Regions from separate parts of the Paenibacillus sp. VCA1 genome, predicted to be linked through region 1. Evidence: riboswitches for the same ligand, from Rfam matches in the RefSeq annotation. Region 1 holds a riboswitch; each other region holds the start of a gene.

Region 1 (9,678 bases):
GATTTCCGCCGCTGTTTCCACCGGCGCTTCGTCCCACAGGCAAATTCCGATCAGTCCCGTATGCTCGCGGAAAAGCAAATGGACGGCGTGCTGAACCAATTCGGACACGATGTTCTCGATGGCGAACAATAACAGCTGCCTTTCGCCTTCCTTCATCAGCGGCTGGTTCGCGGACGTTTCAGGCCAGCGGACGACGCCGATCTGCGCCGGCTGCTTGGAAGGAAGGCCCAAAAACTCAAGCTGCTCCATCGCCTCCGATTCATCGACGAATCCTTGGACCCATTCCCGGCAAAAACGCTCGCGCAAGACCGGAATGTTTTTTTCGATTTGCTCGGAGGCTTTTTTCAAATAACGATCGCGCACATGCAGCTCGTCGAGCTCGTCCTTGACGCTGTGCAGCACTTCCCTCAAGTGGTCCGCGTTAACCGGCTTCAGGATGTAATCCTTTACGCCGAGCCGGATCGCTTCCTGCGCATATGCGAATTCGTCATGGCCCGTAATGATGACGAAACGGCAGGCCGGCTGCAGCTCCTTCAGTTTTTTCATCATGGCAATGCCGTCCATGATCGGCATGTTCATGTCTACCAATACCAGATCGATCTGGATCCGCTGCGCGATTTCGAGCGCCTCTTCTCCGTCTTCGGCCTCCGCGGCGACCTCCATGCCGAGCCCCAGCCAATCGACGGCGTCGATAATTCCTTCGCGGATAATCGGTTCATCGTCGGCAATGAGTACTTGGTACAACTTCTTCATCAACTATTTCCCCCATCGTTATCGGTTGGAGACGGCACTCCGTAAAGCAGCGGATGGCGGATCGTTACGTTCGTGCCGAAGCCCTCGGCGCTTTCGAGCGAAATCCCGTACTCCTCCCCGAAAGCGAGGAGGATTCGCGCCTGAACGTTCAGCATCCCGTAACTCCGGCCGGCCGGTCCTTCTTCTCCGCCGCTTGCTTCCATCGCCGCCAGCGGATCGCGCAGCTGCATGCGCAGCGCCTTAAGCTTTTCGGGCGGCATGCCCGCACCGTCATCCGATACCGTCAAGACCAGCATATCCTGTTCAACGGATGCCGCAATCCGGATATGGCCCGGACCTCTGCGGGCCTTGATCCCGTGATAGATCGCATTTTCGACGATCGGTTGGAGAAGAATCTTCAGCACGAACAACCCTTCCGCTTCTTCGGAAAGCAGCAGCTCGCAATGAAGCCTGTCGCGGTATCTCGTTTTTTGGATTTGCAGATAACTGGAAATATGCGTCCATTCATCCCGGATCGGGATGATGTCGCTGCCTTTGCTAAGACCGATCCGGAACAGCCTGGACAGCGACTCCACCATGTCGGACACGTCGTCGGCCCCTTTTTTCTTCGCCATCCAATGGATCGTGTCCAGCGTATTGTACAAAAAATGCGGTTTGATGTGCGCCTGAAGGCTTCGCAGCTCGGCCTCACGCTTCTGCCGCTCGCGCAGCTCGTTCAGCCTGATGAGCTTGCGTATTTCCAGCAGCATGCGGTTGAAGCTGCGGCCGAGCATCCCGACCTCGTCCTGCCGATGCCTCAAGTAGCGGACCGTCAAATCCCCGGACTCGGCCTTTTGCATGAAGGACATGAGCTGACGGATCGGCCTCGCGATGGACTGGGACAGCGTATAGGATGCGGTCAGGCCGAACAGGCAGACGACGAACAAAAAGCAGATGAGATAAAAACGGATTTCACGGACCTCGTATACCGCTTCATTCGTTTCGAATACGCCGATGGTCCGCCACCCGGTAAACGATGACGTGCCGTAGATGAACTGCAGCCGCCGCCCCGCGGTTTCCTTGACGAAAGCGCCGCTGTCCTCCCCGGGAATCCAGGCCGGAGGCACTTCGGGAACCAAAGGATCCTCCGGCGTATAAATCGGCTCGCCGCTTTTATCCGTTACCATGAGATACCCGTTTTTCCCGAGCGTCACGTCCCGCACCGCCCTCGAAACCGCCCGCAGCTTCAGGTCGATCAGCACGGCCCCCGTCACCTTTCGCGTATCGGGATCGACAAACGAGCGGACGACCGAAACCAGCTCGTCATTCGCATAATGGACATGGGTCGTTACATTCCGCTGCTGCGGATGGCCGAGCACCGTAAACAAACCTTCGTGTTTGGCGGCTTCCATGTACCAGGCATCCCGGGTAAGATTGTCCGGCGACCGCGCATACATTTCGTTGCTGACATAGTCCCCGCTGCCGTTCACGACCAGGATGGCCGCAATTTCCGGATAAAGCGTCGTAAAGCCCTGCAAATACTGCTTGATGGCGTACAGTTCGCCGTTTTTATCGTCAAGCGCCGGCTGCTGCCGCCCGCCTTCGGCCAACCCGGCATTTCCCGCGGAAATGCTTCCGTCAAGGAAACGTTTGACCTTCGGATCGAATCCGATCAGATAGGTGATGTTTTGCAGGTTTTCCATGTCGTTGTCGAGCGTCTGGTTGACCTTGCCGATCAACTGGATCGTGCCTTCCGTCACCTGCTTGTCCACGATGCGGTTTACCGTGAAATTCACCAGTATCCCGAGCGCGATCGACGGAAGGATGCCAACCATCAGAAACAACACGCTAAGCTTATACCGAAGCGGCAAATCGCTGAACCGGCTCCACTGCATCCACTTGTCGCGCCATGTTATCCGTTTATTTCGCATAATAATCATTCACATTCTCGCGGGTTACGACCGTAACCCCTGTATCTACCCGCGGCGGCAAGGGCGAAACGTCGTTGCCGAGCGTCGGGGCGGGCACCGTAAGGCCGTGATGAAGGTGAAACAGATACTGCAGGGACCAGTAACCCATGTTCCAAGTGCCCTGGGCGATCGTCGCCGAAATCGTCCCGTCCGAAATCCGGTCCAAGGTGGCCTTATTCGTATCGAACCCGATGATTTTGACCTTGCCGGTTTTGTTCGCCGCGATGACCGCATCCGCCGCCCCGGCCCCGCCGCTCGCTTCCGTGGCGAAAATGCCCTTTAATTCCGGATGTTTCTTTATCATTTCCGCCGCCGCGTTTTTGGCGATCATCGTGTCCCCTTTCCCTTCCTTGACGTCCACGACAGACATCGCCGGATATTTGGCGGCAACGGCATCGCGGAATCCCGCCATCCGGTCGTCATGGTTTTGCTGGCCGGGCTGTGTAATGATTCCTACCTGGCCTTCGCGTCCAAGGATCCTCGCCATTTCATCGGCGGCCGTCGCACCCGCTTCGTAATTGTTCGTGGCCAGAAAAGAGTAGGCTTTGCTGCTTGGGGCGTCGGCATCGAACAGCACGACGGGAATCCCCGCGTCCACCGCCTTGTTGATCGTCGAGGTCAGCGCCTTGGAATCGATGGCCGACAAGGCGATGCCCGCCGGTTTTTTGGCGATGACCTGCTCCAGCACGGTGATCTGTTCCTTCGCGTCATACTGGGTGGATCCGCGGTAATCGACGGAAACGCCCAGCGCGTCTCCCCCGTCCTCGAACCCTTTAAGGATGTTTTTCCAATATTCCATTCCGGATTGAAAGGTGACCATAACGTAGTTTTCACCGATGCTGCCGTGCAGGCCGCCGTCCTGCCAACCGGTGCTGCGGCGTTGGTCTTCAATCCGGTACATCACCACGTATCCGACAAAAGCGACGATCAGCAAAAGATAAACCATCATCAATTTCTTCATGTCAGAAGTCCCCCGTTTGCTACCCTTTCATCTGTGGAATCGGTTACATTATAACAAGTGTACTATACTGCAAGGCGCAGGGATGTTCAACAATTGTTGAAAAAGCGTTCGCAATAAAGCGGTATTCGGGGCAGAAAATCCATATTTGGCGAAACGCGCAAAAACCCTGCCGCAACATGCGCAAGCAGGGTTTCGATAAACAGAGGGTGGTTATTTTAATCAATCATCGTAAAATCGTCGAAATGAAAGCCGGGAGATACGACACAGGAAACGAGGACCGGTTCGTTGCCCAGCGGACGCGCTTCCTGCCATACGTTCGCCGGTACCAAAGCTTGGGGAACTTGTCCTTTTTCCATGTCCATGCCAAGCACGATTTCCTTCCGTTCTCCCGGATTTTCCCCATCGCCGCCGAGGACGAGCTGCAGGGGGCTGCCGGCATGCCACAGCCACAATTCATCCGAGTATACGCGATGCCATTTCGAAAATTCGTTCGGGTGCAGCAGGAAATAGATGGATGACGCCGCAGGGCGCGAACCCGAATATTTGGCGTCAAGCACTTCTTTCGGAATTTCGAATGAGGACTTCCAAAGCTCCTTATACCAACCGCCCTCGGGATGGGGCTGCAGGTCCAAGGTTTTTACCAAAGGGGATAACATTGCTTCAGTCATGTTCTGCCTTCTTTCCGTGTCAGAATTGCACATCATGGGGTAAATAATGAACCCCGTCTGTGAGGGAATCTGCCCTTTACTTTAACAAATGGGGCGGCGGATTGTAAACGGCGGATTTCGTTTGCCTAAAACGTCGGTCAACGCGCGGGACAGCTCCATGGCGGCATGACAGGCATCGGGAGTGTGGGTGATTGCCGAGATGACCGCAACGCCGTCCGCTCCGGCATGGATCACCTCGTGCACACGTTCGGCGGTAATGCCGCCGATGCCGACGATCGGCATGGCCGCATGCATCCTCCGGATATTCCGCAGCGCTGCCGTGCCTTGAACCGGGCGGGCATCCTCCTTGGAAACCGTCGGAAAAACCGGGCCGACCCCGAAATAATCGGCATGCCGCTCCGCACCAATACTCGCTTCTTCGAGAGTATGGACGGACAAGCCCAAAATACGGTTCCCGATTCGCTTCCTGACCTGCTCCGCCGGCTCATCCTCTTGTCCGATATGCACGCCGTCCGCATCCAAAGCGAGCGCCAGGTCGACGTCATCATTGACGATCAGCGGAACGCCGTGCTTCCGGCAGACGGCCAGAATGCGCCCGGCCAGTTCCAGCTTGGCGGCTCCTTCAAGCGCATTCCGGCCTTTTTCGCGAAATTGCACCATCGTGACGCCCCCGCGGATCGCTTCCTCCACGACCTCCGCCGCGTCTTTCCTGCAGTTGGCGCTGCCGATCACGAGATAAAGCTTCAGCCATGCTTTCAAATCGGCTGCTTCGACCGGTTTCAACGGACGCGCTCCTTTCTGCGGCCGTACGCCCAATGATTGGTCGGGCCGTGGCCTCCGCCGATGCCGGGCGCATCCTCGATCGCCGCCTGGATATATTCGCGGGCGGTCAAAACAGCCGCGTGCGGAGACGCCCCTTTCGCCAACCCGGCCGCGATGGCGGCGGAAAACGTGCAGCCCGTTCCGTGCGTATGGTTTGTCGTGATTCTGGGCTTGGCGATTTCCGTAAACGACTCCCCGTCATACAGCAGATCGACCGCTTCGTTTGAAACCGGATCGTGTCCGCCCTTAATGACGACCATCCGGGGGCCGAACCCGGCGATTTTCAGCGCCGCCCGGCGGCGTTGTTCCATCGAGTCGATCCGCATGCCGGCCATCGCCTCCGCTTCCGGGATGTTCGGCGTGACGACCAGCGCCAGGGGAAGCAGCCTGCGCATCAGGGCGTCGACGGCGTCGCCCTGCAGCAGCTCCGCCCCGCCTTTCGCGATCATGACCGGATCGACGACCACCCGCCGCCAGCCAAAGGCTTCGATTTTGTCCGCAACGGCCTCGATGATGTCGGCGCTAAACAACATGCCCGTCTTGACCGCATCCGCGCCCAGATCCGACCCGACCGCCTCGATTTGCGCGGCGACGGCCGCGGCCGGCAGCGGGTAGACGCCTGAAACGCCAAACGTGTTTTGCACCGTCACCGCCGTGATAGCCGACATCCCGAAGGCACCCAGCTCCTGAAACGTTTTGATGTCCGCTTGTATTCCGGCGCCGCCGCCGCTGTCGGAGCCGGCAATCGTCAATGCTTTGGGGACGCTCACTGCACGAACCCCCTTCCGGCCGAAACCCGGTGCCCGCTGAGCACCTCTTCCGGAAGCGGATATTGGTCCATCTCTGACAGGGCGTCGAGAAAGGCGGTTTGAAAGCTCCCCGGACCGCGGTTACCGGCAGCCGCGTACGCCCTCGTAGCCGCCTCCCCGTAAAAAGCAAGCGCGGCCGCGCCCGCCGTCAGCAAATCCGGTTCCACGGCGGCAAAAGCCCCGATGACCGACGTCAGCAGGCAGCCCGTTCCCGTCACCCGGGTCAGCATGGGATGTCCTCCTCGGACCACGTATCCTTTCAGGCCGTCCGTAATAACGTCCTCACGGCCTGTGATCGCAACGACGCTTCCGGTCCGGCAAGCGGCCCGGACGGCCAGGTCGACCGGAGGTTCGGCTTCGGCCTCTCCCGCATCCACGCCCTTGATGACCGCCGTTTCGCCGATCAGGTTCGCCACTTCCGCCGCATTGCCGCGGACCAAAGCGATTCGGACTTCCCGCAAAATATTCAGGGCCGCGGTCGTCCGAAACGGCGTGGCCCCTGCGCCGACGGGATCGAGGATCACCGGCACGCCGTGCAAATTCGCCGATTTGCCTGCCAGGATGGCCGCTTCGACCAGCTCCGCGCTGAGCGTGCCCAAATTCAGCACAAGCGCGTCCGCTATTTTCGCCATATCCGCCACCTCTTCACGGGCATAGGCCATCACGGGGGAAGCGCCGATGGCCAGCAAACCGTTGGCCGTAAAATTCGTGACCACCACGTTGGTTATATTGTGCACCAGCGGGCTGCGCCGCTTGACCAGCCGGGGCAAATGCTGCAGATCCGCGATCATCGTCCCGCCCCTTCCGTTTGAGCCGCCGAAACCGGCCATTCTTCCAGCGTGTATGCCATATCCCAAAACATGTACTCCAGACGGCAGCTGGCCACAAAATGTTCCGTCAGCCGCTTTTTCCGGTCCGGAGATAAACTTTCAGCCCGCTCATCAAGCAGCAATCGCATTTTTTCCGTAATGCCGCCTTCGAAGCTGCCGTAAAAATGCATCCAGTCGTAAAACGGATGGGAGCGGTCCGGCTTCACTTCCGCCAGCAATTTGGCGCCGATCTCCGTATACGTCCAAGGGCAAGGCAGCATCGCCGCCAAAATGTCCTCAAGCGTTCCCGCGTGGGCCACGCTCAGCATGTGGCGGACGTAGTGGTTCGCCGACGGGGCAAGCGGATAACCTTGCAGCTGCTCGTACGAAACGCCGGCTACGCTGCAAAAATTGTTGTGCGGATGCGTTTCGCTGTGCAGAATGAACGAAATTTGTTCGTTAAAAAGAGCCATCGCGTCGCGGCTGTCGCACTTCGAGATCGCGATTCCATATAACCGGATATAAGCGTTCAAATACTCGAAATCCTGCTTCACGTAATGAATCAGCTGTTCCTTCCGCAAATTTCCGTCCGCAATGCCGCGTACGAACGGATGATCAAAAATCGCCCGGTAAATCGGGTCTGCTTCTCTTCTGAGCTCTTCGCTAAAACGGGTCATGCCAGCACCTCCGCATCGATTTGGATGAAATCCAAACAGGGAGAAGCCGGAAGCGGCCGATAAAACTTAAAAAAGCCGCCCCGAAATGGAGCGGCTTCCAACGCTTTCGAACGCTGACCTAACGAAAGGCCGGCGTAAAACATGCGAAGTCCGTCTCCACTTCCCTACGCCGGTATGATCCGGATCAGGTTCAAAGGGTCCAAGCATCCTTGTCTCAGCCGCTCGCTTGCGGCTCCCCCAGTGGATTTCGTATGAAGATTTTCACCCTATACTTTATCTTCCATTTTGCGGCTTGTCAAACCGAAAATCATCGCCGCGGAAGTTCCCCACCGCCTTTTCGGGCTTACCCTAAATAGCGGTGATACAAGCTTTTTGCTTCCGCGATGTCTTTTGTCCCGTGCACGAACACCCGCCCGTCCTGAAAAACCGTCAACCGGCACCCTTCGGCCGCAAAAGACACGAGATACGGGTTCTCCTTTACCTCTCCGCCCTGCCGGGACAATCTGCGCGCCAGCTCCTTTAAATCGCGCCGAACCGGTGCGGGCGGACGAATTTGCACCGTATCCCGGCCGCACAGCACGGCTGCCCGGGATTGATTGGCCGGCTGCAGAAACGGATAGGTGCGGTGTAGTCCGCATGACGGACAGTCCGGCTTCTTCATGCGCTCGACCCGGATTGCGGCATAGGCCCCCGTCCATAGATCGAATGAAATGAGTTTGCCGTGCAAAGCCTCCCCATCGTCCACCAGCAGCTTCAGCGCCTCGGAGGTTTGGTAGGCCGCGACCATCTGCGCCGCCGGGCCGATGACGCCGGCCGTGTCGCAAGTTGCGCCGCCGGGCGGCATCGTTTCAAGCAAACAATGCAGGCATGGCGTACGGCCGGGTACGACCGTGAAGGTCAGTCCGTAGCTGCCGACGCAAGCCCCGTAAATCCATGGAATGCCCTTCTTTTGCGACACATCGTTGATCAGCAGGCGCGTCTCGAAATTGTCCGTCCCGTCAAGGATCACGTTCACGCCCTGCGCCAATTCTTCGATTTCCGGAATGGCGGCGTCGGCGACGACGGCCCGGATGTCGATGTCCGGGTTGATGCGTTCCAGGCGGGCTTTGGCAGCCGCCGCTTTCGGCAGGCGCTGCAGGGCGTCCTCCTCGCTGTACAGCTGCTGCCGCTGCAGATTGCTCGGTTCCACGTAGTCGCGATCCACGATGGTGACGGTGCCTACGCCTGCGCGCACGAGCGTTTCGGCGCTTCCCGACCCCAGCGCTCCCGCGCCGACGATCAGGACATGCCTCTCCCCCAGCTTCCGCTGTCCGTCCGGGCCGATTTTGGAAAACAATTCTTGCCGCGAATACCGCCCGTTCCGGGTCCCGTTCCCGCTCATGTCAGGCTCATTCCTTCGAGCGGGCTGCTGGCGGCCCCGCAGCGCCTTTTCGGAATGCGGCCGGCTTCGTAGCCGAGGCGCCCGGCTTCGATGGCGAGCTTCATGGCAAGGGCCATTTTTACCGGGTCTTTGGCTCCCGAAACGGCCGAATTGAGCAGCACGCCGTCGGCGCCCAGCTCCATCGCGATGACCGCATCCGACGGCGTGCCGATGCCGGCGTCGACGATGACGGGCACGGTCGATTGCTCGATGATGAGGCTCAAATTCAAGGGGTTCACAATCCCTTGGCCGGAGCCGATCGGCGAGGCGCCCGGCATAACCGCGTGCACGCCGAGCTCTTGCAGCCGCTTCGCAAGCAGCACGTCGTCCGACGTGTAAGGCAATACGATGAAGCCTTCCTCCAGCAGCAATTCCGAAGCTCGCAGCGTTTCGACCGGATCGGGCAGCAGCGTCTTCATGTCGCCGATCACCTCGACCTTGATCATGTCGCATAATCCGGACGCTTTGGCGAGCTTGGCGATGCGCACCGCTTCCTCCGCCGTCCGCGCGCCTGCCGTATTGGGCAGCAGCGTAAACCGCCCGACGTCGATCATCTCCAGAAAATTCGGCTGGCTTGGCTCGTAAATGTTCATCCGCCGAACGGCAAACGTCAATATTTGCGCGCCGGACACGCTTACCGCTTCCCTCTGCACGTCAAAATTCGGGAATTTCCCTGTCCCAAGCAGCATTCTTGATTGAAATTCATACGGTCCGATGTGTAACATCGCCTTATCCTCCTCCCACAAAATGCACCAGTTCGACCCGGTCCCCGTTTCGGACATCCGTGTCCTTATGCTCGTTTTTCTCGAG
Region 2 (9,678 bases), on a different contig from region 1:
CCGGGATGCATCGTATGAGTCCAAGTGGATATGGGCATCGATCAACGGGGCCATCGTTTCGCGCAAGGCTTGCTCCGTTGCTGTGTGGTCCGCAGAGCTTTGCTCCGAGCGGAACCGGGTGTCGGGTGTAGAGTTCAAGGGGCTACCTCCTCATTTGTCGCAATGATGCGTCATTCAAAAATGGTATCATCATTATAACAAATAGGTTCGGCTGCATGTCCGATTGTTGTTTATACGGGCAAGCTCAAGCACGGTGCAGCTTGGGCATCGCAAGCCGGCTTACGGATTTTCCGCAATTGCCTTCAGGAGATGCCGATAGTTCTGCGGAAGCTCATAGGTCTCTACATGCCGGAATGCGACCAGCTTGACTTTATCGGGGAAAAGGGGCGAGATTTCGATCGTCATCCGGTCTTTTCCGACGGCGATATGCGGTCCCAGAACCGGGGAGGTTTCCAGCGTCACGGAGAAGTGGAAGCCCCGGTCTCCGGGTCCGCCGTTGACCCGTTTGGCCTGAATGATTTCGATTTCGTACGGGTATACGAGCGGATTGGCCGCAAGCATGTTCCGGTAATAATCGTTTACGGCATTCTGGATTTCGGGAAGCAGCAGCTCTACCATGATGTCCTGATACATCAGCAGCTTCGATTCTTTCGGCTGAAGCTCCTCCGCTGCGGCTGTGGCGGCGGGGGCGGCCATAAGAAACAGGGACAGACACAGCAGAACCGGTCGGATTCGGAATTTCATCGTTTCACCTCGTATACAACGTTCCCCTGTTTTGGATGAAATTATTCGGCGCCGGGAACTGCCGGACGACCTGAACCATACAGCTCCCTGAACCGCATAGGGTGTCATTTTATAAACATAAAAAACTCGGCCCGCGACGATTCCTTCTTTGGGGAACGGCAATCGCGGGCCGAGTTTTTGCGTTCACCCGGGCGGAAAAACGCCCGGGTCAAATGATGTCAGTTAGCTCCTTGCATTTTCAGCTGCTCTTCGCGCAGCCATCCGGAAAGCTCCCGTCTGAGCTTGATAAAGTCCGGGTGTTCGATGATCTCCTCGCGGCGCGGCCGCGGAAAAGGCACGTCGATGACGTGAAGCACCGATGCCGGACGGCCCGAAAAGACGTAAATACGGCTCGAAAGCAGCAGCGCCTCTTCGATGTTATGGGTAATAAACAGCACGGAGCGCCGGCTTTCCTCCCAAATGTCGAGCAGCCAGCGCTGCATATCGCTCCGGGTCAACGCATCCAGCGCGCTGAACGGCTCGTCGAGGCACATCAGCTCCTGCGGGCTCAGCAGGGCGCGCAGGAAGGCGGCCCGCTGCTGCATCCCCCCGGACAGCGTATGCGGGTGGTTTTTCTCGAACCCGCCGAGACCGACTTTGTCCAGCCACATGCGGGCGTTTTGGCGGGCCTCCTTGTCAACCTTGCCCTGCACCTCCTGCGATAGCAGGACGTTGTCCTCGATCGTCCGCCAAGGAAACAAGGCAGGTTGCTGCGGCATGTAGCTAATATGTCCCTGCTGGCCGGTAACATCGGCGCCGTTCATGCGGACCGTTCCCGCGTCAGGCTTGACGAGGCCGCCGATAATATGGAACAGCGTGCTTTTGCCGCTGCCCGACGGCCCGAGGATGGAGACGAATTCGCCTTTGCCCACGGTAAGCGTCACGTCGTCCAGCACCTGCAGGCGGCTTCGCTTTTCCTGGAAGGCTTTGCTGATGCCGGATGCCTCCAGGGCGGGAGAGGCAGGGGGATGGCCACCGGCTTTGGCGGCGGCTGTCGTTTTTTCTAGCGTTGACATGTCGGTTTTTCGCTCCTTTCTTTGTCCGGCATTAACTTTCCTGCTTCGGTTTCCAGCGCACGAGCCATCGTTCCAGCAGGGCGATGATTCCGAACATGAGCAGGCTGAGCGCGACGATGACCATAATGGCGACGAACATGCGGTCGGTGCGGTATCCGGATTTTTGCAGCATCATATAATATCCGATGCCCTTGTCCGCGCCGATCCATTCCGCGATGACCGCCCCCATGACGCTGTAGGTCGCGGCGATTTTGACGCCCGAAAAGATCGCGGGCAGCGCATGCGGCAGCTCGAGCTTGGCGAATATTTGCCGTTTGTTCGCGCCGATCATCCGCATGTAATTGAGCATGACCCGGTCGGTCTGTTTCAGTCCGCCCATCGTGGCGACGGCAACGGGGAAGAAGCAGACGAGGGTGATGACGATCAGTTTGGGCAGCAGCCCGAAGCCGAACCAAATCAAAAGCAGCGGGGCCAGCGCAATGGTCGGGATATTTTGGCTTAAAATGAGCAGCGGGTACAGCGCCGACTTCAGAAACGGAATCAAATGCAGGATAAGGGCGATGACCAGCCCCACCGCCGTTCCGATGATAAAACCTTCAAGCGTCAGCCTGACCGTAGCCCAGACATGGCCCCATAAATCCCCAGCCCCGTCCGCCGTTTCCTTGGCGATGTCGACCGGGGAGGGAAGGATCCATTTATCGATATGGAACAGCGAGGTGCACAGCTCCCATACGGTCAAAAAGAAGAGGACCGCCACAAAGGGCGGCCATACATGGCTCCACCAGCGCCTCATGGACGGTATTTCTCCGTAAGCCGATCCATGCTGATGCCGCCGGGGTTATGGGCGATTTTGATCTGGGAGATGATGCTTGGGCTGCCGGCCTCCACCAGAACCTCATGCATGCGGCGCACGATTTCCAGCAGTTCCTCAAGCTCGCCCTCCATCGTCGTTTCCAGCGGATGCACCTCGTATTTGACGCCCGACTGCTGAATCACTTCGATGGCCCGGTCGACGTAGGGATAAGAGTTCTCGTTGTTCGGCGTTTTTGGGATGACCTGAATGCTGAGCAGGGTATGAGCCATACCCGATCACTTCCTTTGCAAGTTATGATAAATGACTAGGAATACGAAAGATCATGATTCTTGCGGCAAAAAGTCGTTCGTAAACGCGTTTTGGACATCCAGCGGCTTATCGAGCAGCTTATGCTCGTACATCCAATCGGAATACCCTTTCCATACCTGTTCCTTCTGCTCGCCCCAACGCTTGGCGTCGTCCTGGTATTTCGGGCTGAGCCATTTCTGGCTGGCCATCACCAGATCCTTGTCGAGCTCCGGCACGGCTTTGATCAGCACGCCCGCAGCATCCTCCGGATGTTGAATCGCAAACTGGTACCCTTTGGAGGTGGCGCGCATAAAAGCTTTGACCAGCTCCGGATCTTCCTTGATCTGCTTTTCGTTTGTGACGATCACCGGCGTGTAATAATCGAGCTTGTCGGAGAAATCCTTGACATACAGCATGTCGAGCGGCTCCTTGCGCAGCTCGGCTTCAATGCCGGTCCAGCCGTAGAAAATCCAGGCGAAATCGATGTCGCGTTTTACCGCCGTAAAATAGTCGGCTTCGCCCATGTTGACGATCTTCAGCTTGTTAACGTCCGCTTTATCGATGGCCATGATCGAGTCGATGACCGCTTTTTCCACCGGGGAGCCCCAGCCGCCGTAGGTTTTGCCTTCAAAGTCCTTCGGTCTTTTGATGTTGCGGTCGACCGGAGCGGCAAAGCCGGACGTGTTATGCTGGATCACCGCCGCGATCGATACGAGCGGAACGCCCTGCGTGCGCGCCTGGGTGACGTTTTCCTGCACGCTGATGCCAAACGGCACCTTGCCCGACGCGACCATGGCTTCCGCCCCTCCGGCGCCCGGCTGCACGATGTCGACGTTCAGGCCCTCCTCTTCGTAATAGCCTTTTTCCTTGGCGACGTAAAGCCCCGTATGGTTCGTGTTCGGCGTCCAGTCCAGGACGATCTTGACGTCCTTCAGCTTTTTGGGCTCGTTGCCGCCCGCAGCGGAGGACGTTTCCCCGGACGGTTTCCCTTCATCCGTCGTTTGGGCGTTTTTGCTTCCGCAAGCGGCCGTAGCCATCACAAGCAGCAATGCGAGCAAAAACAGCCCGAATTTTTTCGTTTTCATTGCGTTTCTCTCTCCCTTACCTATGTTCTCCCCTTCATTCATGCAGAAGAATCTTTCTTTTTCGATCTGGAAGCGAATCAAGGGCCCCTTGCATTCTCTTTTTCGTTCAGGGTCCGATCATTCAACAAAAAAAGCGCCCCGGATTCGGGACGCTTAAGGCGCAAGGATAGCATGGCGAACGCCATGACATGGCTTTTCCTACGCTGGCATTACCCAGATCAGGTTTAAGGGTCAGTATCTTGAAGGGATACAATCTCAGCCGGCCGATTCCAGCACCCCGGATTCTTATGAAGTTGCGGGTTTTACATTGGTATTATAGTCCTAACCTTGAAAGAATTCAATCGCTGCGGCTCGAAACCTTTCGTTTGGAACGGAAAAAGGGAGAAATCTGAAAAATCGCCGGTCTTGAAAAAGCGTCCCGTCCGGAAGAAGAATAAATATTCTAAAAAATGCCACGATAAGGGTGAAGGGAGTCTGGTTAAGGCAGGAGGCTGAGGGAAATAAAAACAAATATTTCGTTTATTCAATCCGTCATGATTCTGATGCTAAGCACCGGCCTACTGAATCATGTCATCCTAATCCCTATATTGCTTCAAGCGGCAAACCGGGACGCTTGGATTTCGGTGCTGCTGGCAAGCGGATGCGCGCTTGTATGGGCATGGATGCTTCACATCGGCATAACCAAACTGAACAAACGCCATCTGTTCGGTTGGCTGTCCAAGGCTTATCATCCCATTGTGGGCCGCGGTCTTGCCTCAGTCATCGCCGTATACCTGTTTGCTATTTGCGCCATTACGACAAAAGACACGGTATATTGGATTCATCTCACGTTTTCTCCGGAGACGCCTTTTCTCATTTTTAGCTTCCTCTTCCTTTTGATATCGGCCGTAAACGCCTTTTTGGGCATCCATTCCCTTGCCAATACCGCGGGCTTATTGCTGCCCTTCGTCATTGTATTAGGCTTTTTTATCATGTCGTTTAACATGCCCCATAAGGATTACACGTTGCTGAAGCCGATACTTGAACATGGCATGAAACCCGTTTGGGGAGGAGCCCTATATGCGGGAACCGGCTTTGTTGAAGTGATCATGTTTTTCTTTTTGCAGCATCATATCAAATCTCGCCTGTCGTATCTTTCTTTTATGCTCATGATCCTGCTTCTTATGGGACTGACTATAGGGCCGCTGATCGGCGCCATCGTTGAATTCGGAGTGGACGAGGCCAACAAGCTCCGGTTTCCGGCCTTTGAGGAATGGAGACTGCTGACCATTGGCCGTTACATCGAGCATATGGACTTCTTTAGCGTCTACCAATGGTTCAGCGGCGCGTTTTTGCGAATTTCGCTCTCCATGTTTCTCATACTCGATATTTTCCAGGTCAAAAGAAAAAAGGCGAAGGCTTGGGTGCTGGGGAGTATTTTTGCAATTACCTTTGCCATTACGGCCATTCCTATAAGCGACCGTTTTTTTCTAAACATGCTGTCCGAGTATGTGCTTCCCGTCTCGTTTTGGGGGATATTGTCCTTTTCCGTGATTATTACGGGGCTGATCAGCTTGGCCCGCCGAAGGGGGAAAATGGCGCCGTGAAGAGGCATGACATCAAAAGCAAGCCGGCCCAAAACATTGAGGATATGGTTTCGCGGTTGTTCGGATCGAGCGCGGATATTAAGAAACGAACCGTCTTGTTACCGGTCCAAGGTTATTCAGTTCAGTTGGTTTATTGCCAAGGGTTGTCCGATGCCGCCAAAGTGGAGCAAGACGTTATCCCTGAGTTAAAAAATATCCCGGAGCAAATGCTGCTGTCGGATGAAATGGATTTGCCGCTTAAAGTTCCTTTTCAAATGGAGCCCATTCCGCAGGACCGAACGGAAGAAGGGATGAAAACGACCGTGCTTGCGGGAGATCTTCTTCTTATATTTGCGCCTTCGAACCGATGTTACTCCATGGTTATGGGCAATGCGCCCAAACGGCAACCGGAGGAGCCGAATACGGAAGTTTCAACGAGAGGACCAAGGGACGGTTTTGTCGAGGATTTGTATACGAACGTTGCTTTGATCCGGAGGAGGCTGAAGACCGATCAGCTCGCTGTTGAGGAATTTACGATCGGTTCCGAAACGGCGACCAAAATCCATCTTTTATACCATAAGGCAACGATCAAGGACGATGTTCTCCAGGAGATCAGGGCGAGGTTATCCCGCATAAAAACCAAAGGTCTCGTGAGCAACAGTCAACTCGAGGAAATGTTGACCCGAGGCCTCTTGGTTTTTCCGCTGATAACTTATACCGGAAGGCCTGACTATGCCGTAAACTCGCTGCTCCACGGCAAATTTGTCATTGTGATGGACGGTGCCCCTACGGTGCTGATCGCTCCCGTGAACATCAATTTCTTGCTGAATTCTTCGGAGGATGCGTTTCTCGTCAATGTCGTTGTTGCTTTTACGCGTTTTTTGAGGGGGGTCAGTGTGCTGCTTTCTTTGTTTCTGCCGGGATTTTGGATAGCGTTGACCACGTACCATCAAGACCAAATCCCCTTTACGCTGCTTGCAACCTTGGTCAACTCCAGGCAGGGGGTGCCGCTGCCGGCTCCTCTGGAGGCGACGGTCATGCTGTTTTTATTTGAAATTTTCCGGGAAGCGGGCATGCGATTGCCTTCCGCGTTCGGACAGACCTTATCGGTGGTCGGCGGATTGATTATCGGGCAGGCGGCCATGAGCGCCGGAATCGCAGGTCCGGGGACGGTAGTGGTCATTGCGATTTCCGTGCTTTCCACCTTTACGCTGGTGAACCAGTCCCTGGTCAATACCGTCGGCCTGTTTCGAATTTTTGTGGTTCTGATCAGCAGTCTTTTGGGATTGTTCGGGGTGCTGTTCTCTCTGCTGGCGATGGTCCTTTTCCTGGTCAATCTCCGTTCCTTCGGCACCTATTATTTGGCTCCGCTAAGTCCTCCGAAGTTCAGGGACATGTATAAAGTTTTATTCAGGATGCCATGGGGCAAGGACGGGTTCACGAATGGAAAGGAAAATAAAAGATGAACATGATGATGAAATGGATCCGCTGCATCCTTGCCTTGGCGCTTTTGACCATGCCGCTCACGGGCTGCTGGGGGGCAAGGGAAATCGAGCATATGATCTATGTGAATACCGTTGGGGTCGATTATGTAAAGGGACAGGTCGTACTGTATATCCAGATGCTCAACTTCAGCGGCATTGCCAAGAGAGAGTCCGGGCAGTCGCAACCGCAGAAGACGTTTGTCGGTAAAGCGGAAGGCGATTCGTTTGATACCGCAGTCTTTAATTTGTATACCTCTAGCCCGCAAAGGGTCGTCTGGAGCAATGTGAAAACGATCGTATTTAGCGAGGCGGCGTTAAAGAACGGGATTGTGGATCAGGTGCTGGACGTATGGGACCGGTATTATGAATTCAGGTATACGGTCTGGACGATGGCGACCAAGGAGCCGATAGAAGATTTGCTCAATACTCCATCCATCGCCGATTTGTCGGTGGTCTACTCGCAGCTCAACAGCCCGATGCGAATCTATGAACAAAATTCCGTCATCTCCCCGCTGTACCTCTACAAATTCATATGGAAGTGGAAAGAGAAGGGCGAAACGGTGCTTCTGCCGAATGCTGAGATTATTCCTGACTGGACCGACAACCGAAAACCTTCGCCCAACGTCAGCATGACCGGGGTTTGCTTTTTGCAAAAGCAAAAGTTTCGGGGATGCCTGGAGGATTCGGATATTTTGGGACTGAGGTGGCTGGAAAAGAATACGAGAAGAACATCTCTGGTCATCCGAAAAGGGAACGAGGTACAGGCTATGATGGTCATGAACAAGGTTAAATCGTCGATCCGCCCGAAGCTGAGACAAGGCAAGCCTGTATTTGACATCAAAGTGTCAACGCAGGCTACGCTTCCCCAGTTGAATAAGAACGTAACCAAGAAAAAACTGGAGATGGCAGCAACGAAGGAAATTAAGGACCAAATTATGAAGACCTACTTGAAAGGCTTGGAAATGGATGTGGATGCATACGGGCTATCGGGCATACTCCGCAGAAGCATGCCCGATGCCTGGCATAGGTTAAGCGCCGAAGACAAAATCCCGCTCGATCCGGGAAGCATCGAAAACATCGACATTAAGGTGAATTTGATCAGCGGAGGCATATCCAAGCTGAAATAAGCTTCTGCTTCGTTTATCCATTGTTGGAGGTTGGCAAGGGTGTATTCTTTACATCGTTGAGCCGAAGCTGTTTGTGCTGCAGGAAAAACGCCGCAATGCTGAGAATGACCATAAAAAGAGTAAACAAGGCGAGCATCCAGGCGGTCTGGTTGACCTGCAAATGATCCATGCACCAGCCGATGACAAGCGGAAGCACCGCGCCGCCCACGCCCCCGGAGGCAATCAGAATGCTTGGCGTCGACTCCTCCGTTCCTTGCAGCAGCTTGCTTGCGAAGACGAGGGCGATCGAGAAGATCCCCGACATAAACAAGCCGAGCAGCAGGATGACGGCAAAAGCGGACCAGACCGCTCCGGTCAAAGGAAATACGGCCAGCAGCACCAGCGTAACGGCGCAGCTGAACAGCACATATACGCGGTAATGGATGCGCTCAGCGACGGTGCCGGAGAAAATCCGGCCGATGGACATCGCCACCCAAAAGCAGGTCACGCTGAGCGTGGCAAAAGCTTCCTTCATGCCGATTTTTTCGATGAGGATGGCGGGCATAAAGTTGGCCAGACTCATTTCCGTGCCGACGTAGAGAAAGAAAAACACCATGAACAGCACCAGGATGCCCAATGATTTTCCCTGATACGGAAAACGTTTTTTGTGGGAGGCCGCGTTCCCATCCGTCCCGCTGACGTTTGCCGCCTTCCTGTCGGCACGGAGCTCCGCATCGATTTCGCCGAACGAGCTTTTGGACCATAACAGCAGGGTGACGAGGGAAAACAAGGAAATGACAAGAAAGGAAAAGCGCCACCAGCCTTGAGAGATGAACCCGCTGGCGATCAGCGGCATCACCATGGCGCCCACGCCAAAAAAGACTTCAAGGCGGCTCATGGCGACGGCCGTTTTTTCCTTGATCGCCGCAATGATAATCGTCCCGATCACGGCTTCAATCATGCCGAAACCGAAGCCGGCGCAGACGGCCGTCGGATAAAGCAGTTCCCATGGCGGCAGCAGCAGGTATGCCAGCTCGGCTGCGCAAAGCAGGGAGATGGCGATCAGCAGCCCGCCTCTTTTGCCAAAACGCCGGTTGAGAAGCGGAGAGATGAGAACGCCCACCAAAAAACCGGCAAACTGCGTAAAAATGAGCGTTCCGCCTTGGCTGTATTCGCGGTCGTAATGCTCCAGCAGCACCGGCAGCACAGAGCCGAGCACGACGTGAGCCAGCCCGATCAAAAAATAAGATAAGCACCCAATCCATATCAATCGTTTCATGATAACTCCTTTGGCAGCAAATTTGCGTCGTCGGATGAATCGTCCGAACCTCTGATCAGCATTATGTTCATCATACAAGAGAAAATGCTTAAAATCATAAAATATTGAAAAATTCTCCTGTGTGATTTATCCAAATCCGGAAAGGGCAAGCTACGTTTAAGGAGTTCTTATTTGGAAGGAGAAGTATGGACTATGGAAGCCCGGATCGTGATGGAGCAAAACATCGTCAAAATTTTGGATCACCATGAGTTCTGCGCT
Region 3 (9,678 bases), on a different contig from region 1:
CTTGCTGTTGACGACGAGCCGGTCCAACTGCCGCAAAATCCGGCCGGCGGTCTCTTGTCCCATGTACGGCGGCGAAATATAGGTGAGGGAATGGATGGACGATACCACTTTGCTTTCCGGCAAAACCTCCTTGATTCTGCCGGCCAAAGCGGGACGGTTTTGTACGTCGATCACCCCGGGCTTCCACGCCTGAAGGGCCGCGACGACGCTTGGAGCATACCGCGCTCCATCCGGAAGGCGATGCACGGGGATCCCGCCGTCGATCGCCCCGATAACCGGGCGGCCCGGCTCGCGACCCCCGTAAATCCGTATGTCGAAACCGTCGGGAACCAAAGGGACCATTTGTTCCACCACCCGTTCGACCGAACTGCTCCGGCCCGACGGGATATAAAACGAACCCGGCGTCACCACTGCGGCTTTTTGCTTCTGCATCTTTCGGCTACCACCTCGCCCAAGGTTTTAAAGTACTTGATCCGAAAGAAAAAAATAATGCGTGTTCCAAAGAGAACCCGTTTCATTTCCAGCCTATACAGTTGCTGGGGGGAACGGTGACAAACCGGCGGAACCAAGGGGCAAAAATAGGCGGGACATGGATGGACAAACGCCCCTTGCTTACACGAAAACAGCGGCATAAACTATACCAACCCCCGAAGCGTAATTGTACGGCGTTTGACAAGGGAACATTCGGCATGGACAGCGGTTTGCGCCATGACTATATCGGGAACAGGAGGGATGAAATGTGTGGTTTTCTTATGTCGGAATTCTGTTGAATGCGGCCATGCACCGGGGGATTCCGCAGGGAAGAACCGGGCAGGAGTCCCTTTCCAACTATGAGGAGGCCGCTCGCATTTATGGGTTGATCCCCTGCTACGTCCAGCTTCAGGATCTTGACTTGGACAGCGGACAGTGCAGCGCCTACGTGCTTAAGGGGCATGCCTGGACGCTCGAGCGCATGCCGATTCCGCGCGTCATTCATAACCGGGCCATTTATATGGACGTGGGCTCCCGTCACAAAATCGAACGGCTGCTCAGCCAAGGTTACCTTATTTTCAACGCTTTTAACCGATACGGCAAAGATGAGATCCACCAGCTGCTGAAACAAGACCCGCTGCTTGCGACTCATCTCCCGAAAACGCAAATAGCCGCACCTTTGTCCATCGCGGACATGATGCGGCATTACAACGATTTGGTTATGAAGCCCTGCACCGGCAGCGTCGGCCGCGGCATATGGCGGCTTCGCCGCACGGGAACGGCCTGGAAGCTGACTTATTCGCCAAGCGGCAGGTATTATGGCTGGAAAACGGTAACCCTTCGCCAAAACAAGCTGCCCCAGGCTCTGCGAAACCGAGTAGGCCGCGTTCCGTATCTCGTCCAGGAGCGCATCGCCCTGGCGGAATACAAGGACCGGCCGTATGATTTGCGCGTCACCGTGCAGCGGGGCATCAGCGGGCAATGGGAAATAACGGGCATATACGCCAAGGCCGCCCCCTCCCGCACCTTTGTGTCCAATATGGCGCAGGGAGGAAAAGCTTTTCCCGCGGAAACCGTCCTGAGCGAAAGCCTTCCTCGCTTGTCGCCGGAAGCGATCCTGTCGGAAGTCCGTCATCTCGCGCTCCGGATCGCCGAAAAATTGGGGCAGCATCTCCCCATGGCCGCCGATTTCGGGCTCGACATCGGCCTTGCGAAAACGGGGAAACCTTATTTCATCGAATGCAACGGGCGCGACCAGCGTTACGGCTTCCGCAAGGCCGGACTAAACGAGATTTGGAAGGAAACGTACCGCAAGCCTATGGCCTATGCCCGCTTCCTCCTCGGCAGCTGATGCCCGTTGTCTTCCGTCATTTTTAGGAATGGTAGCGGACATCCGCGATGCCGAACCACGGGAAAACGGCCGCGGCGGCATAAGCGGCGCATAGAGCGAAAACAAGCATCAGGATGGCCGCTCCGTCCGCCCAGGAAACGTTGGATGGGTAGTAGTAGGTTCTACCGCCTCCACCGTTAAAGCGCTTCGCTTCCATCGCGACGGCAACCCGGTGGGCACGGCGGATGCCTTGCGACAGAAGCGGTACGGCGTACAGCCGGACATGCTCCGCCACACCCCGAAGACCGCGTCCTTTCACCTTAACGCCGCGAACCTGAAGCGCCTGCCTGCGGATGAGAAACTCCTCCCATACCATCGGCAGCAGCCGGATCGAAGCCATAAAGCTGTATGCAAACCGCGGAGCGAGCCTGAAATTTTGCATCAGCGCGTAAAAAAGTTTGACGGAAGGGGTCGTGCCGGCAAACAGCAACCCCTCCGCCGCAAACGCGATCGAGCGGAAACCCAGGTGCAGCCCGCGGTAGAAGCTTTCTGCCGTAACGCGCAGCATTCCCCATTGCCACCATAACGTATCGCCCTTACCGAACAGGATCATCGTCGCGGAGGAGGATACAAACAGCAGGCCAAACGGCAGGACAAGCAGCAGCGTTTTCCGGGCCGGATACCCGCCGAGCATAAACAAAAGTGCGGTATAAGCCGCAGCCTGATAAACCGCAAAATCAATGTCCCGCGTCATTACCGTAACCAAAAACAACACAATAAACACGGCGAGTTTTACGGCGGGATTGGCGCGAGCCAAAACCGTTTGTCGGGTAGGCGTCAGAAGCTCGATCATGTGCCCACCCGCCTTTCCGTCCGCTTGGATTCGACCGCAGGTCGTTCGATCACCGCGCCGTTCCGTACCTCCCATACCCTCGTGGCCACCTGCCGGGCGATGTCCTCTTCATGGGTTACCATCACGATGGCGGCCCCTTTTTCCTGCATATTCAGGCAGTAATCGAGTATCGCAAACGTATTGCGCGCATCCTGTCCAAAGGTCGGTTCATCCAGCAAAAGGATCGGTTGCCCCCGCATAACGGCCGCAGCCATGCTGAGCCTCCGTTTCTGGCCGGTGGAAAGCTGGTACGGATGGCGGCATTCAAGCCCTTCCAAATGGAAAAAACGCAGAAAATCGCGCGCTTTCTCTTCGGCCAGCCTGTTCTCGTCGCACGTCAATCTGCCCGTCTTCAAGGAAAAAGCCGCCTCCTCCAGCACCGTGTCCGCAACAAACTGAAATTCAGGATTTTGAAACACGTATCCGATCCGGTCCGAAGGGGGATGAGCCTTTTTTCTTTCCCTCCTGGAGGCGCCCTCCGTTTCCGGCATCGCTTCTCCGCACAGCTGATACTCCCCGCGGATCGGCAGCAGCGACATCAGACTCAGCAAAAACGAGCTTTTTCCGGCGCCGTTCGGGCCGACAATGGCGATAAAATCGCCGGGATAAATCTGCGCCGACTCTGCATGAACTACAGGCCGGCCGGCGCGGAATCCCGTGAATTGCCGCAGCGAGAGAAGCGGAGCCGGATTTTCAGGCACAACGGTTTTTTCCGCTTCGTCCCGCCTCGTTTCAAGCATCCGAAAAAAGTCCTCCCACACGCCCGGATACCATATGCCGTATTGCCGCAGTTCACGCCGGAAAGTACGGAATATCCATTCGGGGCTGCCGTCGCCGATGACGCCTCCGTCCGGAGCAAACAATATGATCCGGTCCATCCGGTCCGCGATCTCCTCAATCCGGTGCTCCACGACGATTAAGGTACGTCCTTCCGCCGATTCCCAGACGGCCTCCCACATTTGTTTCCTTCCTTCGGGATCCAGCAAAGCGGACGGTTCATCCAGAAAAATAACGTCAGGTTCAAGCAGCAGCACGGATGCCAGCGCCAACCGCTGCTTCATGCCCTGGGACAGGCTGTCTACCGGCACATGCAGCTGATCGGGGTTCAGGCCGACCGCCGCAAGAACCCGCCGCATTTCGGGAAGCATCCGCTCACGCCGGATACCGCGGTTTTCCAAAACAAACGCCAGCTCTTCATCGACATACGGCATGCAAAACTGGGTATCCGGGTCCTGAAAAACGTATCCTCCGGACTGCGGCGCCACGATGCCGTCCGCTTTGAGCGGAACCTCGATTACGTGCGGAATGAGCCCTCCCAGCACCTGCAGCAGCGTCGATTTGCCGCAGCCGCTCGGGCCGAGCAGCAGCACCTTTTCGCCGCGGCGAACCGAAAGGGACAAATCCTTAAACACAAAAGTTTGCTCGCCCGGAAATTTCAGCCTAAGCATGCTTACGCCCGCGACGGTCTCCGTTTCAAACGTCTCGCGATGTTCAATCATGTTCAAGCGCTTCGTAATCTTTTTTGGTCACGGGCCGCAGAAGCTGCGTCACGCCGGTCGCTTCCAGCGCCTTAGCCAGGGCAAACGCCAAATATCCCGCCAAAACCGCGGAGCTGACGATCCGCAGCGCATATTTGAACAGCATCATGCCGAGCGTATAGTCCGTCACGTAGCCGAAATAAATGTCGACCGCGAATGAACCAAGCGCCGCCGCCGCTCCCGCAAACGCCGCCGTTCCCATCTTGAAGCTGCGGTAGCGCATCACGGCAAAAACAAGCTCCGCGGCAAGCCCCTGCACGATGCTGTACAGCACCAGCTGAATGCCCCATTCGCTGCCGAACAATATTTCCACATGAGCCGCCGCAACCTCTGCCAAAATGGCGACGCCTGGTTTGCGGATCAGCAGCATGGCGAGCGTCGGAGCCAAAAACCAGACGCCGTAAACCAGCTCATCCGCCTGAAAAAACAGCGGCTTAAACAAGTCATACACCGAACTCCAAAAATGATACACGACGCCAAGCACAAGCGACAGAAGCACCGTGACCAGCAGGTCGCTCAGCCGCAGCCCCTTCCTTTTTTCCGCAAGCAAAACATGATCCATCCTGTTTCCCCCTCTTTTGTTTTTGAATCGGCGGGAATTTGCATGAACAGGCACGAAAAAAACCGCCCTGGATCGCAAAGAGAGACGGTTAAATAAGCCCGAAAAGGGCTTCATCGCGAATTCTCTACGCTGGCATTATCCAGATCAGATTCCCGGTCAGCAGCGGATACAGCTGCAATCTCAGCCTGATTCACTCAAGCTCCCGCATCCCATATGTAACGGATCGCATTTCATAAAAACACAAAAGCGCATCATCCGTATCCTGGTTCCAAAATACACCAATTCCGAATCGATTGGCAACAAAAAAATTTAAATAAGGATGAGACAAAAATCCAAAGAGCGACTTTCAACCGGCAATATATAGAGCGAAACGTTTTCGTTCGCCGATATATTGGACCAGGGAGCGGGAGGAATCGAATTTTGCAAAATCCTGAAATATTTAGGCTTCCGGCAGTCCCGTTGCTTCCGCCGATCGCCCCCCATTTTGGTCGTTATTGATTGATTTAACCGCTATTCTATGTCAATATATTTCAGAGTGTTCCAAAAATAGTATGCTGCGGCATTCGGATCCGGCCGCTAAATCCGATGAAACCAAAAGGCGGCCGCGAACGTTAACTCTATAAATCGACTTAGCATCATCCGAAGGGAGAAATAGCATGGCAAAAGAATGGTTAAGGCTGATGACGGAGCTCTCCTCAAGAAAGTGGCTTTCCGCATTGATGGGACGCTTTTCCCACAGCAGGCTCAGCAAAAGCGTCATCCCTTTATTCATAAAAAGCTATCAAATTCCGGCTCACGAGGCCGAAAAAGAAATTCACGAATACCGGACGCTGAACGAGTTTTTTTCGCGCCGGCTGAAGCCGGGCATGCGCCCGGTGGATGAAGGCCCGAACGTACTGACGAGCCCGGTGGATGCCAAAATCACCGCGATGGGCGACATCAGCGCGGGAACGATTTTGAACGTAAAAGGCCAGGATTATTCCGTGGCGGAGCTGCTTCATTTTTCTCCGCATTTGGAGCTCTACAAGCACGGTTATTTTTTTGTGCTGTATTTAAGCCCGACCGATTACCACCGCATCCATTCCCCTATTACGGGCGTGCGTACGGAAAGCGAGCATATTAAAGGCCGCGCCTATCCGGTCAACGAGTTCGGCATGACCCGAATGAAAACGGTGCTGTGCCGCAACGAGCGGCTGATTACCTACATCGCCGGGGAATACGGAGAGGTGGCCGTCGTTAAGGTAGGCGCCATGAACGTAAGCAGCATCCGGTACAACGACGAAAGCGTGTCCCGCTGGAACAACGGCGACGATCTGGCCTACTTCGAATTCGGGTCGACGGTCGTGCTCCTCACCCAGGACGGAACCTTTACGCCGCGGGCGGACCTGAAGCCCGGAGACCAGGTGCGAATGGGCCAGCTTCTCGGCACGCTGCATGCCCCGGCGCCCCGCTCCAACAACCCATAACCGCTGTCACGGCCGCTTGAGCACCGAAGCGATGATGTTTTGGAACAAGCGCCCCGGCAGCAGCGCTTTGGCATGAAGCGTCAGCCGGGTACTGCGCGGAAGCGCGTACCGGAACGCCGGACGTTTCATGCAGGCAATATGCGCAACGAGTTTGGCAACCTCTCTCGGGTCGCCTCCTTGTCGTACGCTTTTTTGTGAAAACGCCAGCACCTTTTCCAGCATGGATTGATAGGGCGACCCCTTCGCCGCGCTCATTTGCGTGAAGCCCTTGTCCCAAATCGGGGTGCCGTAGGCTCCGGGCTCTACCAGCACGACATCGATTCCAAACGGCCTTGCCTCAAGCGCAAGGCATTCGCTGAACCCTTCCAAAGCAAACTTGGAAGACGCGTAAGGGGCATATCCGGGAAATCCGACGCGGCCGCTGATGCTGCTGATCTGAATAATGCGCCCATTGCCGTGCTCCCGCATGATCGGCAGCACGGCCTGCGTCACGCGCACCATCCCGTGAAAATTGGTTTCCATCTGCTCCTGCCAAATCCGGGCGGGAACCTCCTCCACAAAACCTCCGTATGCCGTTCCGGCATTATTAACCAGCACGTCCAGACGCCCGTGCCGCCTGAATATGAGCGCAGCCGCCTCTGTGACGTCGTCGTTCTCGGTGACGTCCAGTCGAATGCAATGGATTTTCCCTTGTACGCCCGCTTGCGCAGCCGCTTCCATCACTACGGCTTCCGCCTCCATCCTCCGGATGCCCGCAATGACGTCGAACCCCCGTCTTGCAAGCTCGACCGAGATCAGCAGGCCGAAGCCGCTTGAGCTTCCGGTCACGAGAGCGACCGGGTTCCCTTGCCATGTGTTCACTATTCCACCGCCTTATACGGGAATCGCTTGAAACAGAAACGGCTTCCGGTCCAAATAATGGCGAAGGAGCGCCAATGAATAAGGCTTGCTCTCCCGCAGCTCGGCCGCTTCCCATGGATGCGGGGCATGATAGCTTTGGTTTTCGATCAGCGATTTGATAAAAAAGGTTTCAAGCACGCGGATGTCGTCCGGCTCGCCGGAAACGGGCAGCAAACGCTCGTATCCTTCAAGAAACACCTGCCGCTGCATCGGGTAGAGGCCGATAAATGCCTGCGCCAAATCGTACAAAAAATAACCGTAGCCGCAGCGTCCGAAATCGATCGGATAAGGCTCCCCGTCCTTGAAAACGAGATTTCCCTCATGAAAATCGCCGTGGATGATGCCAAAACGTTCGTCATCCCTTGGCATTCCCGCCATATGGGCCGTCACCTTGGCCGCGGCCTGCTCATACACGCCGTGTTCGTCCGGCGTCAGAAAGCTCCGGTAATGCTGTTTGAGCCTGGCCGCTTCTTGGGCGAACGCCTGCTCATCCCAGACCGGACGGACAAAACCTTCCGGAACCTGAAATTTCCGCGCTGCCCGGTGCATCCGGGCCAACAACCCGCCCATTTGCAGAAGCTGGCTTTCGGTGAAGTTTCCTTCCCGATGATCGCCTTCCACCCAGCGCAGCACCGAAACCTTCCAGCTTTGCCCCCGTCCCGTCTCCACCTCGGTTACGTAAGAGCCTTCGCGGTTTTTGACGCCTAACGGCGCCCCGATGCCTTCTTCTTCGGCCAAATAGGCAAGCCACTCCATTTCCGAAACGGTTTCGGCTGAAGACGCCGATCCGGGATGGACGCGGAGCAAATACCGCCTTCCCGTTTCGTCTTCGATTTTATAGGTCACATGCTCCGATACCTGGATGAAATCCAGCTCTTTTTCATGAATGTCGTATTGCTCGAGAGCAGCCGTTAAAGCCGCTTCCGCCTGAACGAGCAATAGTCTTCTGCTGTCTTCCGTATCCGCCTGAAAAGCTTCGTTCATAGATACCGCCCCCTTCATTTTCTGTTTTGCCTGGTCAAGATGCAAGCAACATCCCATACTGCTAGCATAGCATACCGGGCGCTTCGAATTCGAAATATTATCGCAATGCCCTTTCGGACCGAAGCGGGTTTTGCCTTTACTGGCCTTCATATAAGAAAAACGTCTATCGACGTACTTCCTAAGAAGACAGACCGCGCTTAAAGGTAGTTTTTCTTGCAATATCAGGAAGAAATGGCTCTGTAATTTATACATGCTGATATTATAAAAAACGGCGGCGCAGTCCTCATGACTGCCCGCCATTTTACTATTGCTTTGTCTTCACCCGCTACGAAGCCTGTCCCTTCGGAAATCCCTATGGGTCCGGAAAATAGGATTCAACGGATTTCGGAAGGTTTTTTCCCCGTATATTGCTTGAACTGCCTGCTGAAGAAAAAGATATCGCGGTACCCGAGGGCATCCGCCACCTCCGTCACGTTCATGCCCGCGTGAAGCAGCAGATGCTGCGCGCGTTCGATCCGCGTCCGGATGATATAGGATTGCACCGGCGTCCCGATCAGCTCCTTGAACTTGATCGAAAAATAGCGCGGCGACAAACCCGCACGGGCGGCAAGATCTTCGACCCGATGGGGTTTGCCGGGATGCTGCTGAACGTAATTCGCGATTTCGTGGATGACCTCGGTTAGCTGGTTGCTTACCTTCTTCTCCTCCGGCTGCTCGCGGTCATGCCGCAGCAGATGGATCATGAGCTGCTTCAGGATGAGCTGCCCTTCCTCCTGCGCGGCGAACGTATTCACCAAAAACAACCTGACGTACCGGGACAGCATATATTCGAAATCGACGGTATCCGTGAGCCTTCGATAAGGCTGCGGAATGTCGCTTACCGGCTCGTTGATCCTGAAGTGGCTGTAGGTTAACACAAGCGGCTTTTGCGGATTATGGGTCGCGCTCGTATGGTCCCCCGGCCTGAACAAAAAGCAGCTGCCTTTGCCGACCTCAAACGGCTCGTCGTTCCGGATCACCGTCCCTTCGCCGCTCCATACATAAAATAAATCGTAGTTTTCCAACGCTTTTTCGCGTTTCTGCCATTTCCATCCCGGCTCGCATACGATTTTCGCCAGCGAGGGCAGTATTTGAAAAGAAGACGGCGACGCGTGCAGCATGTCGTCATTCCCCCTTAGGATATTTACTTTACAAGAAAAACGTTGATCGCCGTATTTTCCATAAGCGAGAGCCGCATGCCGGCGGTGTTTTTCAAAAATCTATCTCCATGATACCCCTTCACGAGAATTTTTGCACATCCTGCCATGCAAGCGCAAGTCTGCGGATGCCTTCCTCCATCTTCTCCTCCGTCAGATGGGCGAACCCGAAACAGGCGGCCGGCGGCCCCTGGTCCATCCAGTACGCCTGGGCATCGCGGAAATAAACGCCTCTTCGGTTTGCGGCTTCGCAGAACGCCCCGAACTCCTCCGGCGATTTCAGCCAGTTCGCATACACGTGCAATCCTGCGTCGCCGGGCATCAGCTCGAAAAGCCCGC

What was found. Region 1 has a riboswitch for thiamine pyrophosphate ahead of tenA (thiaminase II). Riboswitches for the same ligand answer to the same signal wherever they lie in the genome.
Region 2: another riboswitch for thiamine pyrophosphate. It lies ahead of RJP21_RS01730 (ABC transporter substrate-binding protein); the one in region 1 lies ahead of tenA (thiaminase II).
Region 3: another riboswitch for thiamine pyrophosphate. It lies ahead of RJP21_RS24160 (ECF transporter S component); the one in region 1 lies ahead of tenA (thiaminase II).

Annotation. Positions count from the first base shown of each region.
Region 1 is NZ_JAVLSX010000002.1:568,901-578,578, forward strand. Features, by position in the region: gene RJP21_RS06175 (response regulator transcription factor) at 1-753, opposite strand, end outside; gene RJP21_RS06180 (cache domain-containing sensor histidine kinase) at 753-2,672, opposite strand; gene RJP21_RS06185 (substrate-binding domain-containing protein) at 2,653-3,663, opposite strand; gene RJP21_RS06190 (cupin domain-containing protein) at 3,879-4,331, opposite strand; gene thiE (thiamine phosphate synthase) at 4,413-5,114, opposite strand; gene thiD (bifunctional hydroxymethylpyrimidine kinase/phosphomethylpyrimidine kinase) at 5,111-5,923, opposite strand; gene thiM (hydroxyethylthiazole kinase) at 5,920-6,753, opposite strand; gene tenA (thiaminase II) at 6,750-7,448, opposite strand; TPP riboswitch at 7,593-7,697, opposite strand; gene RJP21_RS06215 (thiazole biosynthesis adenylyltransferase ThiF) at 7,792-8,829, opposite strand; gene RJP21_RS06220 (thiazole synthase) at 8,826-9,593, opposite strand; gene thiS (sulfur carrier protein ThiS) at 9,598-9,678, opposite strand, start outside.
Region 2 is NZ_JAVLSX010000001.1:418,316-427,993, forward strand. Features, by position in the region: gene RJP21_RS01705 (TatD family hydrolase) at 1-54, opposite strand, end outside; gene RJP21_RS01710 (DUF3888 domain-containing protein) at 280-744, opposite strand; gene RJP21_RS01715 (ABC transporter ATP-binding protein) at 963-1,799, opposite strand; gene RJP21_RS01720 (ABC transporter permease) at 1,831-2,592, opposite strand; gene RJP21_RS01725 (thiamine-binding protein) at 2,589-2,882, opposite strand; gene RJP21_RS01730 (ABC transporter substrate-binding protein) at 2,934-3,986, opposite strand; TPP riboswitch at 4,165-4,276, opposite strand; gene RJP21_RS01735 (GerAB/ArcD/ProY family transporter) at 4,529-5,572, shown strand; gene RJP21_RS01740 (spore germination protein) at 5,569-7,017, shown strand; gene RJP21_RS01745 (Ger(x)C family spore germination protein) at 7,014-8,162, shown strand; gene RJP21_RS01750 (MFS transporter) at 8,176-9,420, opposite strand; gene RJP21_RS01755 (pyridoxamine 5'-phosphate oxidase family protein) at 9,592-9,678, shown strand, end outside.
Region 3 is NZ_JAVLSX010000012.1:41,736-51,413, forward strand. Features, by position in the region: gene RJP21_RS24140 (glycosyltransferase family 4 protein) at 1-432, opposite strand, end outside; gene RJP21_RS24145 (YheC/YheD family endospore coat-associated protein) at 740-1,822, shown strand; gene RJP21_RS24150 (energy-coupling factor transporter transmembrane component T family protein) at 1,845-2,651, opposite strand; gene RJP21_RS24155 (ABC transporter ATP-binding protein) at 2,651-4,192, opposite strand; gene RJP21_RS24160 (ECF transporter S component) at 4,185-4,793, opposite strand; TPP riboswitch at 4,898-5,009, opposite strand; gene asd (archaetidylserine decarboxylase) at 5,450-6,259, shown strand; gene RJP21_RS24170 (SDR family oxidoreductase) at 6,266-7,120, opposite strand; gene RJP21_RS24175 (phosphotransferase enzyme family protein) at 7,133-8,143, opposite strand; gene RJP21_RS24180 (AraC family transcriptional regulator) at 8,518-9,303, opposite strand; gene pdxR (MocR-like pyridoxine biosynthesis transcription factor PdxR) at 9,422-9,678, opposite strand, start outside.